3 regions of the Streptomyces sp. NPDC015130 genome follow, and region 1 is predicted to be linked to each of the others. Evidence: riboswitches for the same ligand, from Rfam matches in the RefSeq annotation. Region 1 holds a riboswitch; each other region holds the start of a gene.

Region 1 (4,700 bases):
GCGGCCCTGGGCCGGGGCGTGGCGGGGCTGTTGCTGTGCGCGGTGGTCCTGGCGGTGGCGAACGCGGTGCTCTACCCGTACGAGATGGACACCGTCGTCGCCCTGGCCCGGGGGCGCTGGGTGGCCACCCACTACGGGCTCTACAACACGGTCTGCGGAATCGGGATCACCGTCGGGAACCTGGCGACGGGCGCGCTGCTCGACGTGACCGGGTGGTCGGCGGTCCCGTGGCTCGCGCTGTGCGCGGTCGGCCTGGTGTGCGCGGGCGCGGTCGCCCTCCTCGCCCGCGGGGGCCGCCTCGCGGAGCCGGGGCCGGAGAAGCCGGGCGCGGGGCCGGAGCCGGAGATCCCGGCCGCAGGGCCGGAGCCGGAGAAACCGGCCGCGGACGCGGGACCGGAGAAACCGGCGGCGGCCGCCCCTTAGAGCCCGGCGCGGTACGCCAGTCGGCCCCGTGGAGGTCGCCGCCGAGTGCGGTGGCGGCCACCCTGGGAGGGCGCGGTACAGAGCACCGTGACCGGTACGGGCCGGTACGGGCCGGGGCAGGAGAGCACAGGTGGGGCACCCCCAGGAGCGGCGGCGGGCGGGCGGCGGGCGGCGGCGCGGCGACGGCCGTGCCGCCTCCGGCCCTCCCGTGTACGGCGGAGCCCGGCGGTTCATCCGTGCGCTGCCCCCGCTGATCATCGTGGGCGGCCTCGCCTACGACGTGGCGACACCGCCCGAGTACACGGCGGCGCCGCTCTTCTCCGCCGCCCCGCTGATAGCCGCGCCCTTCTTCTCCATGCTGACCACCCTGCTCACCGGGATCGCCGCCGTCCTCGCCTCCGTCGGGCTGCACGGCTACAACGGCACCGTCGACGAGATCCCGGCCCTCACCGAGACGCTGACCGTCGTCACCGTGTCCGCGCTCGCCCTCCTCATCAACCGGGTCGTGCGGCGCAGCGGCGAGCGGCTGGCGTCCGCCAGGGTCATCGCGGAGACCGCGCAGAAGGCGGTGCTGCCGACGCCCGACGAGCGCATCGGCGGGCTGCAGTGCGCGGCCCGCTACGAGGCGGCGCAGGCCGACGCGTTCATCGGCGGCGACCTGTTCGCGGTCCAGGACACCCCGTACGGGGTGCGGCTCGTCGTGGGGGACGTGCGGGGCAAGGGGATGGACGCGGTCGAGGCGGTCGCCGTCGTGATCGGGGCGTTCCGCGAGGCGGCCGAGCAGGAGCGGAGCCTGGAGGGGGTGGCGCAGCGGCTGGAGCGGGCGCTGACCCGGGAGGGGACCCGCAGGGCCGGGCTCGACGCCTTCGAGGGGTTCACGACGGCCGTCCTGGCGGAGATCCCGCGCGACGACGGGCCGGGGGACGGAGGCGTACGGGTCGTCAACCGCGGGCATCCGCCGCCGCTGCTGCTGTACGTGGACGGGGATCTGGACGTGCTGGATCCGGCGGAGCCGGCGCTGCCGCTCGGGATGGGGGAGCTGGCGGCGTGGCCGGACCGGGCCGAGGAGCGGCCGTACCCGCCGGGCGCGACGCTGCTGTTCTACACGGACGGCCTGTCGGAGGCGCGGGACGCGCAGGGCGTCTTCTACGATCCGGCGGCCCGGCTCGCCGGGCGGATCTTCCCGGGACCCGAGGAGCTGCTCGACGCGCTCGTCGACGACGTACGCCTCCACACGGGCGGCGGGTCGACGGACGACATGGCGCTGCTCGCGGTGAGCAGGCCCGCGGCGGGGCAGCAGGAGAGGCGCCGGACGATGCCGGTGGTCCCGCCCGCCGCGCCGGCTCCTTCGGGACCTCTGGGGACTCCGGCTGGGCCTTCGGCGGGGCCTTCGGCACGGCCCGGTCACCAGGCGTAGTCGAAGGGTGTCACTCCGATAACAATTGACATAACGTCAGATCGCAGGGGTTCGGCCACTCCTTGCTGAAGGGGGGTCAACTCGGGCGATTCCCCACCAATTCAATGAACGATCACTGGGAACAGCTTGGAATCGGGCGCCCCTGTCTATTAACGTTCGATAACGCAGCGCGGTCGTCACACCCGTCGCAAGAGGCGGCACCGTGCGCACGCGCCGAATCCTGAAAAGGAACCGGGGAACCACCATTTGGGGTGAATCAGGCCCTTCGCACCCGTGCGACGAGCCCGTAGGAGACCTTCCTGCTCCGAACCCGTCAGCTAACCCGGTAGGCGAGAAGGAAGGAAAGGAGCGCGCCCCCGTGGCGTCCAACACTCCCGCATCCGAGGCCCCCTTCGACGCCTTCGGTGGTGGTGCGGGTCCTGCCGCTCCGGACACCGAGTGGAACCCCGACGAGGGAACCCTCCGCTCCGGCGGACGGCACCGGGTCGTCAAGCAGCGCTCCAACTTCGCCCGTTCCTCCACCGTCCTCGGCGTCGGCGTCATCGCGGCCGTCGGTGCGGGCGGCCTCGCCACCGCGCAGGAGAAGCCCCCGGTCGCGATATCGCTTCCCGACCTCCCGGACCTCCCCGACCTGAACCTCCCGGCCGCCGAGGACCTCCCCGGCGTCGGCGAGCTCTTCGCCGACGACCAGGCCGACCAGCAGATCCAGGACACCATCGCGGCGACCGGCGGCAACCCGAACCCGCTCACCGCCGCCACCTACGTGACGCCGGGCACGGACGACGCCTCCGCGACCACGCGTGCCGCCCAGGCCTCCTTCACCACGCAGAACGCCACCGCCGAGGCGGCCCCGACCCGCGCCGCCGACGCGGGCGAGATCCTGCGCGCCCGCATCCTCCAGCAGGCCGAGCAGCAGCAGGCCTCCGCCGACGCCGCCGAGAAGCTCGCCGCCGAGAAGGCCGCGGCCGAGAAGGCGGCAGCCGAGGCCGCCGCGGCGGAGAAGGCGGCCGAGGAGGCCAAGGCCAAGGCCGAAGCGGAGGCCAAGGCCAAGGCGGAGGCGGAAGCCAAGGCCGAGGCCGAGCGGATCGCCGCCGAGAAGGCGGAGGCCGAGCGCCTCGCCCAGCTCGCCGCGAGCTACTCGATGCCCCTCTCCTCGTACAGCCTCAGCGCGACCTACATGCAGTCCGGCTCGATGTGGTCCTCCGGCTACCACACCGGCCTCGACTTCGCGGCCCCCACGGGCACCCCGCTCAAGGCGGTCCACAGCGGCACGATCAAGTCGGCGGGCTGGTCCGGCTCGTACGGCTACCGGGTCGTCCTGGAGCTGGAGGACGGCACCGAGGTCTGGTACGCCCACCTCTCCTCCATGACGGTCGGCGCGGGCCAGACCGTGACCACCGGCGAGACGATCGGCCGCGTCGGCGCCACCGGAAACGTCACCGGCGCCCACCTCCACATGGAGGTCCACACCGCGGGCGGCGACGGCATCGACCCGGCGGCCTGGCTCCGCTCCAAGGGCCTGTCGCTCTGACGCTCCCGCGTCACGCACGGACCGGCCCCGACGGAATAGCCCCGGTGGCGCGGGTGGTTGATCACCGCATGACGACCCTCCGCCCGCTGGGCACTTCCGACCTGCACGTCTTCCCGCTCGCCCTGGGCGGCAACGTCTTCGGGTGGACCTCCGACGAGGCCGAGTCCTTCGCCGTCCTCGACGCCTACGTCGCCGCCGGCGGCAACTTCGTCGACACCGCCGACATGTACTCCTCCTGGGCCGAGGGCCACGAGGGCGGCGAGTCCGAGACGGTCATCGGCCGCTGGCTCGCCTCCCGCGGCCGCCGGGACGACCTCGTCATCGCCACCAAGGTCGGCGCCCACCCCCGCTACAAGGGGCTCGCCGCCACCACGATCAAGGGCGCCGTCGAGGAGTCCCTGCGCCGCCTCGGCACCGACCACATCGACCTCTACTACACGCACTTCGACGACGAGACCGTCCCGGTCGAGGAGATCGTCACCGCCCTCGACCAGCTCGTGAAGGACGGCAAGGTGCGGGCCGTCGCCGCCTCCAACATCTCCCCGGAGCGGCTGCGGGCCTCCCTCGACTTCGCCGAGGCGGAGGGCCTCACCCGGTACGTTGCGCTCCAGCCGCACTACAACCTGGTCTCGCGCGAGACGTACGAGGGCCCCCTCCAGGAGACCGTCGAGCAGGCCGGCCTCTCCGCGGTCCCCTACTTCGGCCTCGCCTCCGGCTTCCTCACCGGCAAGTACCGCCCGGGCACCACCGTCGACAGCGTCCGCGCCTCCGGTGCCGCCGAACACCTCGACACCGAGCGGGGCCGGGCCGTCCTCTCCGCCCTCGACGCGGTCGCCGAGGCCCACGACGCCGAGGTCGCCACCGTCGCCCTCGCCTGGCTCGCCGCCCAGCCGACGGTCGCCGCACCGATCGCCTCGGCCCGCACGGTCGACCAGCTCCCGGCACTGGTCGCCTCGGCGGACCTCACGCTCACGGAGTCGGACCTCAAGCTCCTGAACGAAGCCTCGGCCTCCTGACTCCCCACTAGGGCGTGTTGCGAAAATCCCGCCTGCCCGACGGCGCCTGGCACGCACGCTCGCCGCGTTGTCGGGATCACCCCGATACATCCAGTATCGGGGCGACCCTCCGCCTTGCGATCGCACGCACCAGACGCCGTCGGGCCCGCCCTTCGGGCGGCCGGCGCTACTTTCGCAACACGCCCTAGCTCCGATAGGGGTTGTAGCCGCCGTAGTCCAGATACTGCGGCGGCGCCCACACCCGCCCGGTGGCCCGTGCGGCGTACGTGAGCGCGGGGGAGGCGACCGCCCGGCGCTGCCAGAGGTGGTGCAG
Region 2 (4,700 bases), on a different contig from region 1:
CCGGCGGCTACGTGCCGGTCGGGGCCACCCTCGGCAAGGACTGGATCTTCAAGAAGGTCTACTCCTCGATGGACCGGGTCCTCGTCCACTCGGCGAGCTTCGGGGCGAACGCGCAGGCCATGGCGGCCGGGCTCGCCGTCCTGTCGGTCATGGAGGACGAGGGCACGGTCGCCCACGCCCGCCGGATGGGCGAGCTGCTCTCGGGCCGCCTCAGGGAGCTCGTGCCCCGCTACGAGCTGCTGCACGAGATCCGCGGGCGCGGTCTGATGATCGGGATCGAGTTCGGCCGGCCGTCCTCGCTGGGGCTCCGCGGCCGCTGGACGATGCTGCAGACGGCCCGCAAGGGACTCTTCGCGCAGATGGTCGTCGTGCCGCTGCTCCAGCGGCACCACATCCTCACCCAGGTCTCCGGGGACCGTCTGGAGGTGATCAAGCTGATCCCGCCGCTGGTCGTCGACGAGACGGACGTGGACCGGTTCGTCACGGCCTTCACGGCGGTCATGGACGAGGCCCACGGCGGCGGCGGGCTGATGTGGGACTTCGGGAGGACCCTGGTGAAGCAGGCGGTCGCTCAGCGTTAGCGCGAAGGTCTTTGCCTCTGGGGCAAGAAACTTGCCTCAGAGGCATGATCCTGGCGCAATGGACACATGGACCACGTCCCCGGGGAGATCTCCCCGGACACCGCCACCCCCGGCGTCCTGCCCGACGTCGCCCCGCAGCTGCGGGCCCTGCGCCGCCGCCGGGGACTCACCCTGGAGGCCGCCGCCCAGCGGGCCGGTCTCTCGCCGGCCCACCTCTCCCGGCTGGAGACGGGGAACCGGCAGCCTTCGCTGCCGATGCTGCTCGGCCTCGCCCGTATCTACGGTACGACGGTCTCCGAGCTCCTGGGCGAGGCACCCCCCGAGCGGGACCCCGTCGTCCGGGCCGGCCGCTCCGAGCCCGTCGAGGCCGACGGCTGGATCTACCGGCAGGCCGGCGGCGCCGGGCGGGCGCTCCAGTGCCTGCGCGTCCACGTGCCGTACGCCACCCGGGCCGACATCGTGCGGGTCCACCCCGGTGAGGAGTGGATCCACGTCCTGGAGGGGCGGGTGCGGCTCGCGCTCGGCGAGGCCGTCCACGTCCTCGATCCGGGGGACAGCGCGCACTTCGACTCGCTGACCCCGCACCGCATCGGCGCCGCCACCTCCGGCGGGGCCGAGCTGCTCTTCGTGCACACCCTGCTGCAGAGTCCCGTCGCCGAGCTGTGCCTCGGGGACGGAACGCCGCACCGGCGCTGAGACCGCGTGATCCCGTCCGAGAAGAAAGGCACGACATGTCCGAGAAGTCCGTACCGGTCACCGGCGAAGAGCGCGGTGAGGGCAAGTTCCCCAAGGGGCTCGTGCTCCGCCTCTTCGCCTACCTGATCGCCGGTCACCTCTTCGCCGGCTTCCTCTACCTGCTGTTCATGCTGGGCGGCCAGAACCGGTAGGGGTCAGGGCCCGGGGGCCCTGACCCGGCGGGGTCACGCCTCGGTGAGGAGGCGCTCCCGCAGCCGCTCACGGGTCTCGGGGGCCAGCTTGAGCCCCTCCGTGAGGTAGGTCTCGACCGATCCCCAGGTCGCCTCGATCGTCTCCAGGGCGGCCCGCAGATACTCCACCCGCGCGTCGAAGAGCGGGCTCAGCAGCTCCATCACCTCGGGCGACATCGCGTCCGCGGCGGTGGAGCTGCGGCGCACCTTGTAGCGGCGGTGCGGGTCGTTCGACTTCACGTAGTCCGCCTCGATCGCCTCGCGCTCGACGCCGACGGCGAGCAGGGTGATCGCGATGGAGAGGCCGGCGCGGTCCTTGCCCGCCGCGCAGTGCATCAGGGCCGGGACGCTCTCCTCGGCCATGGAGTGCAGGATCCGGCTGTGCTCCTCGGTCCGCTCGACCACCATCTTCCGGTACGAGTCGGACATTCGGGTCGCGGCCTTGCCGTCCCCCAGGATCTCCCGCAGCTGCGCTATGTCGCCGTCGCGCACCAGCTTCCAGAACTCCTTGCCGTCGGCCGGGTCGTTGAGGGGGATGTTCACGTTCCGCACGCCGGGCAGTTCGACGTCCGCGCCCTCGACCTTGCGGTCGGCCTCGTTGCGGAAGTCGAAGACGGTGTGCAGGCCCAGAGAGGCGAGGAAGGCGGCGTCGGTCTCGGTGGCGTGGGCGAGGTGGCCGCTGCGGAAGAGCCGGCCGGGTCGCACGGCGCGCCCGTCCGTCGTCGGCAGGCCGCCCACGTCCCGGAAGTTGCGGACCTCGGCCAGCTCGGGTTCGTTCGCTTCGGTGGGCGGGACCTGCGGCAGCTGCTGCGTCACGGATGCTCCTGGGGGGTCGTCGTTCGGGGGCCCGATGCGAGATCGGTTCCTGGGGCAATCATCCAGGTGGGGCGGGGTCGGCGCACCCCCTCGGACGGGAATGGGCGATCTGTCCGAAATTGACCGTTAGGTCGAACGCGCCCTGGTTGAGGGCGAGATGGGCGCCGGCGCGTGAGCAGGGTCATAGAAGTGACGGATCGTGGCCGAGGGCCCGGAGCAATTTCCGTACGGAAAAGGGAAATCGAGGGACCGTCATCGACGGAGGGTGACCGGAATTCCGGACGGAATGCGGCCCCTGTAATGCCGGTGGAAATCTGCGGCTTGTTCGCTCCGACCCCGCTCGTCTAGCGTCACCGTCAATCCGGTCGGACCGCCGAATCCTGCCACCGTCCGGAATCCGCACTCATCCCATGTGTGGCAGGAGCGGGGGACCCAGGAAGTACGCCGGTCCCGCGACAACAGGACGGCTCGGGGTGAAGCCGCGTGGACACGCGGCCGGACATCTCCAGTCCGAACCCGACAGCTCACCTCGTAGGCGCCGGAGAGGAATTCGCCATGCCCGCGAAGGGTAAGCACCGCCGTCCCAGGATCAACCCGCTCACGCGTGGACTCGTCGCCGCCGGTACCGGAGGCGCCGTCGTCGCGCTGCCGCTCCTCGGCGCCACCGGAGCCCACGCCGCCGAGCAGGCCGCCCCGGCCGCCGTCCCCGCCCAGGCCGTCGTCGCCCAGGCGAAGGCGCCCGCCGCCCTCCAGGCCGCGCCCGCCGCCGCGAAGGCCGCGCCGAAGACGTACTCCGTCGTCAGCGGCGACTACCTGTCGAAGATCGCCGCCGAGCACCACCTCGCCGGCGGCTGGCAGAAGCTCTACGCGGACAACCGCCAGGTCGTCGGCGAGAACCCCTCGCTGATCCTTCCCGGCATGAAGCTCACCCTCGGCGCGAAGAACACCGCCGCCCCGAAGAGCGCCGCGCCCAAGGCCGCCCCGAAGGCCGCGCCCAAGGCCGCCGCGAAGGCCGCCCCGAAGAGCGGGTCGACGCAGGGCTCCGGCGACGAGACCCGCGCCTCCCGCAGCAGCCAGCGCGCCGCCGCCCCGGCCGCCGCCGTGCAGTCGGACGCCGGCTCCTCGACCGGCTGGGTCGCCCCCGTCAGCGGCGGCATCTCCACCCCGTACCGCGCCTCCGGCTCCATGTGGTCCTCCGGCTACCACACCGGTGTCGACTTCATCGCCTCCTCCGGCACGACCGTCCGCGCCGTCGGCGCCGGCAACGTCGTCTCGGCCGGCTGGAGCGGCGCCTACGGCAACGAGGTCGTCATCCAGCACGCCGACGGCACCTACTCGCAGTACGCCCACCTCTCCTCCCTCTCCGTCTCGTCCGGCCAGTCCGTGACCGGCGGCCAGCAGATCGGCCTGTCCGGCTCCACCGGCAACTCCACCGGCCCGCACCTGCACTTCGAGATCCGCAGCTCGCCGAGCTACGGCTCCGACCTGGACCCGCTGGCGTACCTGCGCCAGCACGGCGTCTCCATCTGACGTACCTGCTCACCCGCGTGGCCCGGCACCCCTGTGCCGGGCCACCGGTGTGCCCGGCCTATTCCGGCTTGGCAATTTCTTTATCGGTGGCATATGTCACCCACCGTCAACCCCTCCTTACGGTCGCGTAGGTCACATCCGAAAGGGAAGGATGTGCTCCCGTGGCAGACGATTCGAGATCAAGAGACAAGAACGCATTCGGGTCGTACGCGGCGATCGGTGACAGCTTCACCGAGGGCGTCGGAGACCCCGGCCCCGACGGGACGTACGTCGGCTGGGCGGACCGCTTCGCGGTCCTGCTCGCCGACCAGCTGCCGGAGCACGACGACTTCCGCTACGCCAACCTGGCCGTACGCGGACGCCTGCTCGACCAGATCGTGGCGGAACAGGTCCCCCGGGCGAAGGAACTCGCCCCCGACCTGGTGACCTTCTGTGCCGGCGGCAACGACATCATCCGGCCCGGCACCGACCCCGACGACGTGGCCGAGCGCTTCGAGCGCGCCGTCGCGGACCTCACCTCCGCGGTCGGCACCGTCATGGTGACCACCGGCTTCGACACCCGCGACATCCCCGTGCTCAAGCACCTGCGCGGGAAGATCGCCACCTACACCGCGCACGTCCGGGCCATCGCGGACCGCTACGACTGCCCGGTCCTCGACCTGTGGTCCCTCCGGTCCGTGCAGGACCGCCGGGCCTGGGACGACGACCGGCTGCACCTCTCGCCCGACGGCCACACCCGGGTCGCGCTGCGCGCCGCCCAGGTCATCGGCCTGCCGGTGCCCGCGGACCCGGACCAGCCCTGGCCGCCGCAGCCCCCGCGCGGCCCGCTTGAGGTGCGCCGCGACGA
Region 3 (4,700 bases), on a different contig from region 1:
AAGAAGCGGTAGTACTTCGACTCGTCCGAGACCTGCTCGTAGAAGCTGACCAGCCGGTCGGCGTCGTCGGCCGTGATCGGCCTGATGCGCGCGGTGCCGCCGTCCCGGAGCACCACGTCCGCCTCCCAGTGGTCGGGATAGGCGTGCTCCGGTGGTGCCGGTGGTGCCGGTCGATCCGCCGCTTCCGACTGCTCCGACGCGCTCTGCATGGGGCCAGCCTACGGCCGGTGCACGGCACGGGCACCGGTCGCGCGGCGGGTGCCTGCCGTGCAAGGTGGGGAGGGCCGAAGGACGGTGCGGTCCGGGCCGAAGGTCGGTAGGAGCACCGCGCATCCCGTGAGAGACTGGTCTAGACAACCCGCTTGAGACTTGAAGGGCAACACCATGGCTGAGCGCCGCGTCAACGTCGGCTGGGCCGAGGGCCTCCACGCCCGCCCCGCGTCCATCTTCGTCCGTGCCGCCACGGCTTCCGGCGTTCCGGTGACGATCGCCAAGTCCGACGGCACCCCCGTGAACGCCGCCTCGATGCTCGCGGTGCTCGGCCTGGGCGCGCAGGGCGGCGAGGAGATCGTCCTGGCCTCCGAGGCCGACGGCGCCGAGGCCGCGCTGGACCGCCTCGCGAAGCTGGTGGCCGAGGGTCTCGACGAGCTCCCCGAGACCGTCTGACCCCGCCTTCCCGTACGACGAGAACCGCGGCTGCCGGAATCCCGGCGGCCGCGGTTCTCGCGTTTCCGGGGCCGGATTTCCGAGCCGGATTCCCGAACCGGATTCCCGAGGATTCCCGAGGGATCTCGACCCGGTTTCCGGATCCTGCGTTTCCCGGGCCGACTTCCGCGTAATTCCGGGCAGCGCGAAGCAGCTCCGTCGAATTCCTCTTCTTTGTATACGGTGCGCGCGTTAATTCTGACCGCTCGCCGTGTTGACGACATGTTGCGAAACCCTCACACGGCCGCGCTCCGACCCTTTGAGCCGGTGCAGTGCCAGCGAGCGCTCCGCGTGCAGCGCCGTCAGCGCCCTGGCCCGCTCCGCGTCGCCGCGCGCGACGGCGTCCACGATGGCGCCGTGCTCGGACCAGGCCTCCACGGGGTGGGCCGGCTGCTCGACGGCGTACATCCAGGTGATCTTGTGCCGGAGCTGGGTGAGCAGGGCCGTCAGAGCCGGGCTGCCGGAGGCCTGTGCCAGCGTCTCGTGGAACCAGCCGCCGAGCGAGCGCAGATCCTCCCCCTGGCCGCGCCTGGCCCGCTCCTGGCCCAGCCTGACCAGGCCGCGCAGCACCTTCAGATGGGCCTCGGTGCGGCGCTGCGCGGCGCGGGCGGCGCCGAGCGGTTCGAGCAGGGCCCGCATGTCGAGGAGATCGGCCGCCTCCTGCTCGGTGGGCTCGGCGACATGGGCGCCGGCGTGCCGGCGGGTGACGACGAAACCCTCGGACTCCAGGGTGCGCAGGGCCTCGCGGACCGGGACACGGGAGACCCCGTAGCGACGGGCGAGCTGCTCCTCGGTCAGCCGCCCACCCCGCTCGAAGACACCGGAGACGATGTCGTCCCGGATCGCCGTGCACACCGATTGCGCGGGAACGCGCATGTCCGACCTCCGCCTTTGGTCCGCGAGAGACAATTCGGGTGACGCCTGTTCTGCGTCCGTCCCGTGCTCTTCGTGTGCTCGTCCCGTACTCGTTCCGAGCCTGTTCCGAGCTTGTTCCGTGACTCTATTGCAGCGGGCCGGAATTTCCGATGCCCGCATGGAATCCAGGCTCATACATTTCGGTCGCCCGGTCGACGAAAAAGCCCCGGCTCAGTACGAGCCGGGGCTTTTGCGACGCGATCGACGTGGTGTCAGAGGCTGACGCCGCGGGCGCGGAGGTAGGAGATCGGGTTCAGGTCCGAGCCGTAGTCGGATCCCGTGCGTGCCTCGAAGTGGAGGTGCGGGCCGGTCGAGTTGCCGGACGAGCCGGAGACGCCTATCTGCTGACCCGGCTCGACGGTCTGGCCGACGTAGACCCCGATGGACGAGAGGTGACCGTACTGGGTGTACGTGCCGTCGTTCATCCGGATGACGATGTTGTTGCCGTACGCGCCGCCCCAGCCGGCCTCGACGACGGTGCCGGAGCCGACGGAGACGACCGAGCTGCCGTAGGAGGCGTGGAAGTCGATGCCGGAGTGGCTGCCGGAGGACCAGAGCGAGCCGCCGGTCTTGTAGCCGGTGGTCACGTACGAGCCGGCCACGGGGAGCTGGAAGGAGTTGAGGCGGCGGCGCTCGGCCTCGCGGGCGGCGCGCTCGCGCTCCTCGCGGACCTCCTTGGCGCGGGCCTCGGCCTTGCGCTTCGCCTCGGCGCGGGCCTCCGCCTGGGCCTTCTCCTTGGCGACGGCCTCGAAGGCCTCCTGCTCCTGGGCGGCGGCCTGGGCGTCGATCCGGTCCGCGATCGAGTCCTCGGTGATCACCTTGATGCGGCCGGTGTCCTCGGCGGAGCGGTTGTCCGCGTCGGCAGCGAGCGCCGGGGAGGCGAGGGTTCCGATGACGCCGGTGGTGGCGAGCGTCGCGACGCCGGCGATGCCCACGCTGCGGCGCGCCATCCGGCTCGGACCACGATGCTTCCCGGTGGCACGGGTGAACGCCATGTAGAGGCTGATCCTTTCCTTCCCTCTCGCCTACCGGGTTAGCTGACGGGTTCGGAGCAGGAAGGTCTCCTACGAGCCCCTCCGTACGAGACGAAGGCGCCCGATTCACCCCAGGGACTGTGTGGGTCCCCGGCTCCCCAGGCTCGCGCCTGACGGGGACTCGGCGATGACTGTCCGCTGCCGCGAGTGCGGCGCGTACAACTGACGAACAGACGGACCGACGCTATGCGGATCGTCTGTCAATCGGCAAACAGACGCGTCAGTTTGTAAGACATGCCACAGGGCAGACGACCACCCTTGCCCGCAATCCGGACAAACGGGAAGGCCTCGACGAAACCGTGACGTCGAGGCCTTCCGTCGCCGGGTCGGCATGTGCGACCCGGCGGTCGGCGCGTGCGATCAGCCGGTCACCACGGTGACTTCACCGATGCCGAGCGCCCGCACGGGCTCGGCGATCTCCGCCGCGTCGCCCACGAGCACGGTGACGAGCCGGTCCACGGGGAAGGCGCTGACCACGGCCGCGGTCGCCTCGACCGTCCCCGTCTCGGCGAGGCGCGCGTACAACTGGGCCTGGTAGTCGTCCGGGAGGTGCTGCTCGACCTGGTCGGAGAGCGTCCCGGCGACCGAGGCGGCCGTCTCGTACTTGAGCGGTGCCACGCCCACCAGGTTCTGCACGGCCGTCTCGCGCTCGGCGTCCGTGAGGCCCTCCGCGGCGAGCGTCCGCAGCACCTTCCACAGGTCGTCAAGTGCCGGGCCGGTGTTGGGGGTGTCGACGGAGCCGCTGATGGCGAGCATCGACGCGCCGTTCCCCTCGGCGTCGGAGCGGAGCACCTGCCCGAAGGCCCGCACGCCGTACGTGTAGCCCTTCTCCTCGCGCAGGACCCGGTCGAGGCGGGAGGTCAGCGTGCCGCCGAGGCAGTACGTGCCGAGGACCTGGGCCGCCCAGACGCTGTCGTGGCGGTCCGGACCGATCCGGCCGATCAGCAACTGGGTCTGCACCGCGCCGGGACGGTCCACGATGACGACCCGTCCGGTGTCGTCGGCGGTGATCGGCGGCATCGCGAGCGTCTCGGCCGGCTCGCCGGTCCAGGCGCCCAGCGTCTCGGCGAGGACCTTGTCCAGGTCGACGCCCGTCAGATCGCCCACCACCACGGCGGTGGCCGTGCCGGGACGGACGTACGCCTCGTAGAAGGCACGCACGGCGGCGGCGTCGATCGCGGAGACCGTCTCCTCCGTGCCCTGGCGCGGCCGGGACATCCGCGAATCGGCCGGGAAGAGCTCCTTGGAGAGCTGCTTGGCGGCGCGGCGGGCCGGGTTGGCCGTCTCGTGCGGGATCTCGTCGAGGCGGTTGCGCACGAGGCGCTCGATCTCGGTCTCCAGGAACGCCGGGGCGATCAGCGCCTCGGAGAGCAGCCCGAGCGCCTTGGGCAGCCGGGAGACGGGCACCTCGAGGGAGACCCGGACGCCCGGGTGGTCCGCGTGCGCGTCGAGCGTGGCACCGCAGCGCTCCAGCTCGGCCGCGAACTCCTCGGCGTCGCGCTGGTCCGTGCCCTCGGAGAGGGCCCGGGCCATGATCGTGGCGACGCCGTCGAGACCGGCCGGCTCGGCGTCCAGCGGGGCCGGCAGGAAGAGCTCCACGGCCACGACCTGCTGACCGGGGCGGTGGCTGGTCAGCACGGTCAGGCCGTTGGCCAGGGAGCCGCGGTCCGGGGCCGGGAAGGCCCAGGGCCTGGCGACGCCCGGCTCGGGCTGCGGGTGGAAGTCCATGCTCGTCAAAGACACGGCAGCGTCGGTCACTGGTCCGCTCCCTCTCCCTCGTCGCTGTCGCTCTCGCTCTGTTCGGTGGCCACCGGCTCGTAGACGAGCACCGCGCGGTTGTCGGGGCGCAGCCGGGCCTCGGCGGCCGCCCGCACCTCCTCGGCGGTGATGTCGAGGACCCGGTCGACGGCGGTCAGGGCGAGCTGCGGGTCGCCGAACAGCACGGCGAACCGGCACAGTTCGTCGGCGCGGCCCGCGACGGTGCCGAGCCGGTCGAGCCACTCCCGCTCCAACTGGGCCTGTGCGCGCTCCATCTCCTCGGGCGTC

Evidence for each region. A riboswitch is a leader RNA that binds a small molecule or an ion and turns the genes downstream of it on or off. The one in region 1 is predicted to bind cyclic di-AMP.
Region 2: another riboswitch for cyclic di-AMP. It lies ahead of ACF08F_RS17810 (peptidoglycan DD-metalloendopeptidase family protein); the one in region 1 lies ahead of ACF08F_RS00065 (M23 family metallopeptidase).
Region 3: another riboswitch for cyclic di-AMP. It lies ahead of ACF08F_RS31645 (M23 family metallopeptidase); the one in region 1 lies ahead of ACF08F_RS00065 (M23 family metallopeptidase).

The regions. Positions count from the first base shown of each region.
Region 1 is NZ_JBIBVC010000001.1:18,852-23,551, reverse strand. It holds gene ACF08F_RS00075 (MFS transporter) at 1-423, shown strand, start outside; gene ACF08F_RS00070 (PP2C family protein-serine/threonine phosphatase) at 554-1,840, shown strand; cyclic di-AMP (ydaO/yuaA leader) riboswitch at 2,042-2,187, shown strand; gene ACF08F_RS00065 (M23 family metallopeptidase) at 2,199-3,371, shown strand; gene ACF08F_RS00060 (aldo/keto reductase) at 3,440-4,387, shown strand; gene ACF08F_RS00055 (PrsW family intramembrane metalloprotease) at 4,572-4,700, opposite strand, start outside.
Region 2 is NZ_JBIBVC010000007.1:366,175-370,874, forward strand. It holds gene ACF08F_RS17790 (aspartate aminotransferase family protein) at 1-581, shown strand, start outside; gene ACF08F_RS17795 (helix-turn-helix domain-containing protein) at 648-1,277, shown strand; gene ACF08F_RS17800 (DUF6126 family protein) at 1,313-1,468, shown strand; gene ACF08F_RS17805 (tyrosine-protein phosphatase) at 1,502-2,323, opposite strand; cyclic di-AMP (ydaO/yuaA leader) riboswitch at 2,685-2,874, shown strand; gene ACF08F_RS17810 (peptidoglycan DD-metalloendopeptidase family protein) at 2,879-3,853, shown strand; gene ACF08F_RS17815 (SGNH/GDSL hydrolase family protein) at 4,015-4,700, shown strand, end outside.
Region 3 is NZ_JBIBVC010000019.1:146,117-150,816, reverse strand. It holds gene ACF08F_RS31660 (GNAT family N-acetyltransferase) at 1-209, opposite strand, end outside; gene ACF08F_RS31655 (HPr family phosphocarrier protein) at 385-666, shown strand; gene ACF08F_RS31650 (GntR family transcriptional regulator) at 898-1,581, opposite strand; gene ACF08F_RS31645 (M23 family metallopeptidase) at 1,833-2,615, opposite strand; cyclic di-AMP (ydaO/yuaA leader) riboswitch at 2,628-2,791, opposite strand; gene ACF08F_RS31640 (M16 family metallopeptidase) at 3,015-4,382, opposite strand; gene ACF08F_RS31635 (M16 family metallopeptidase) at 4,409-4,700, opposite strand, start outside.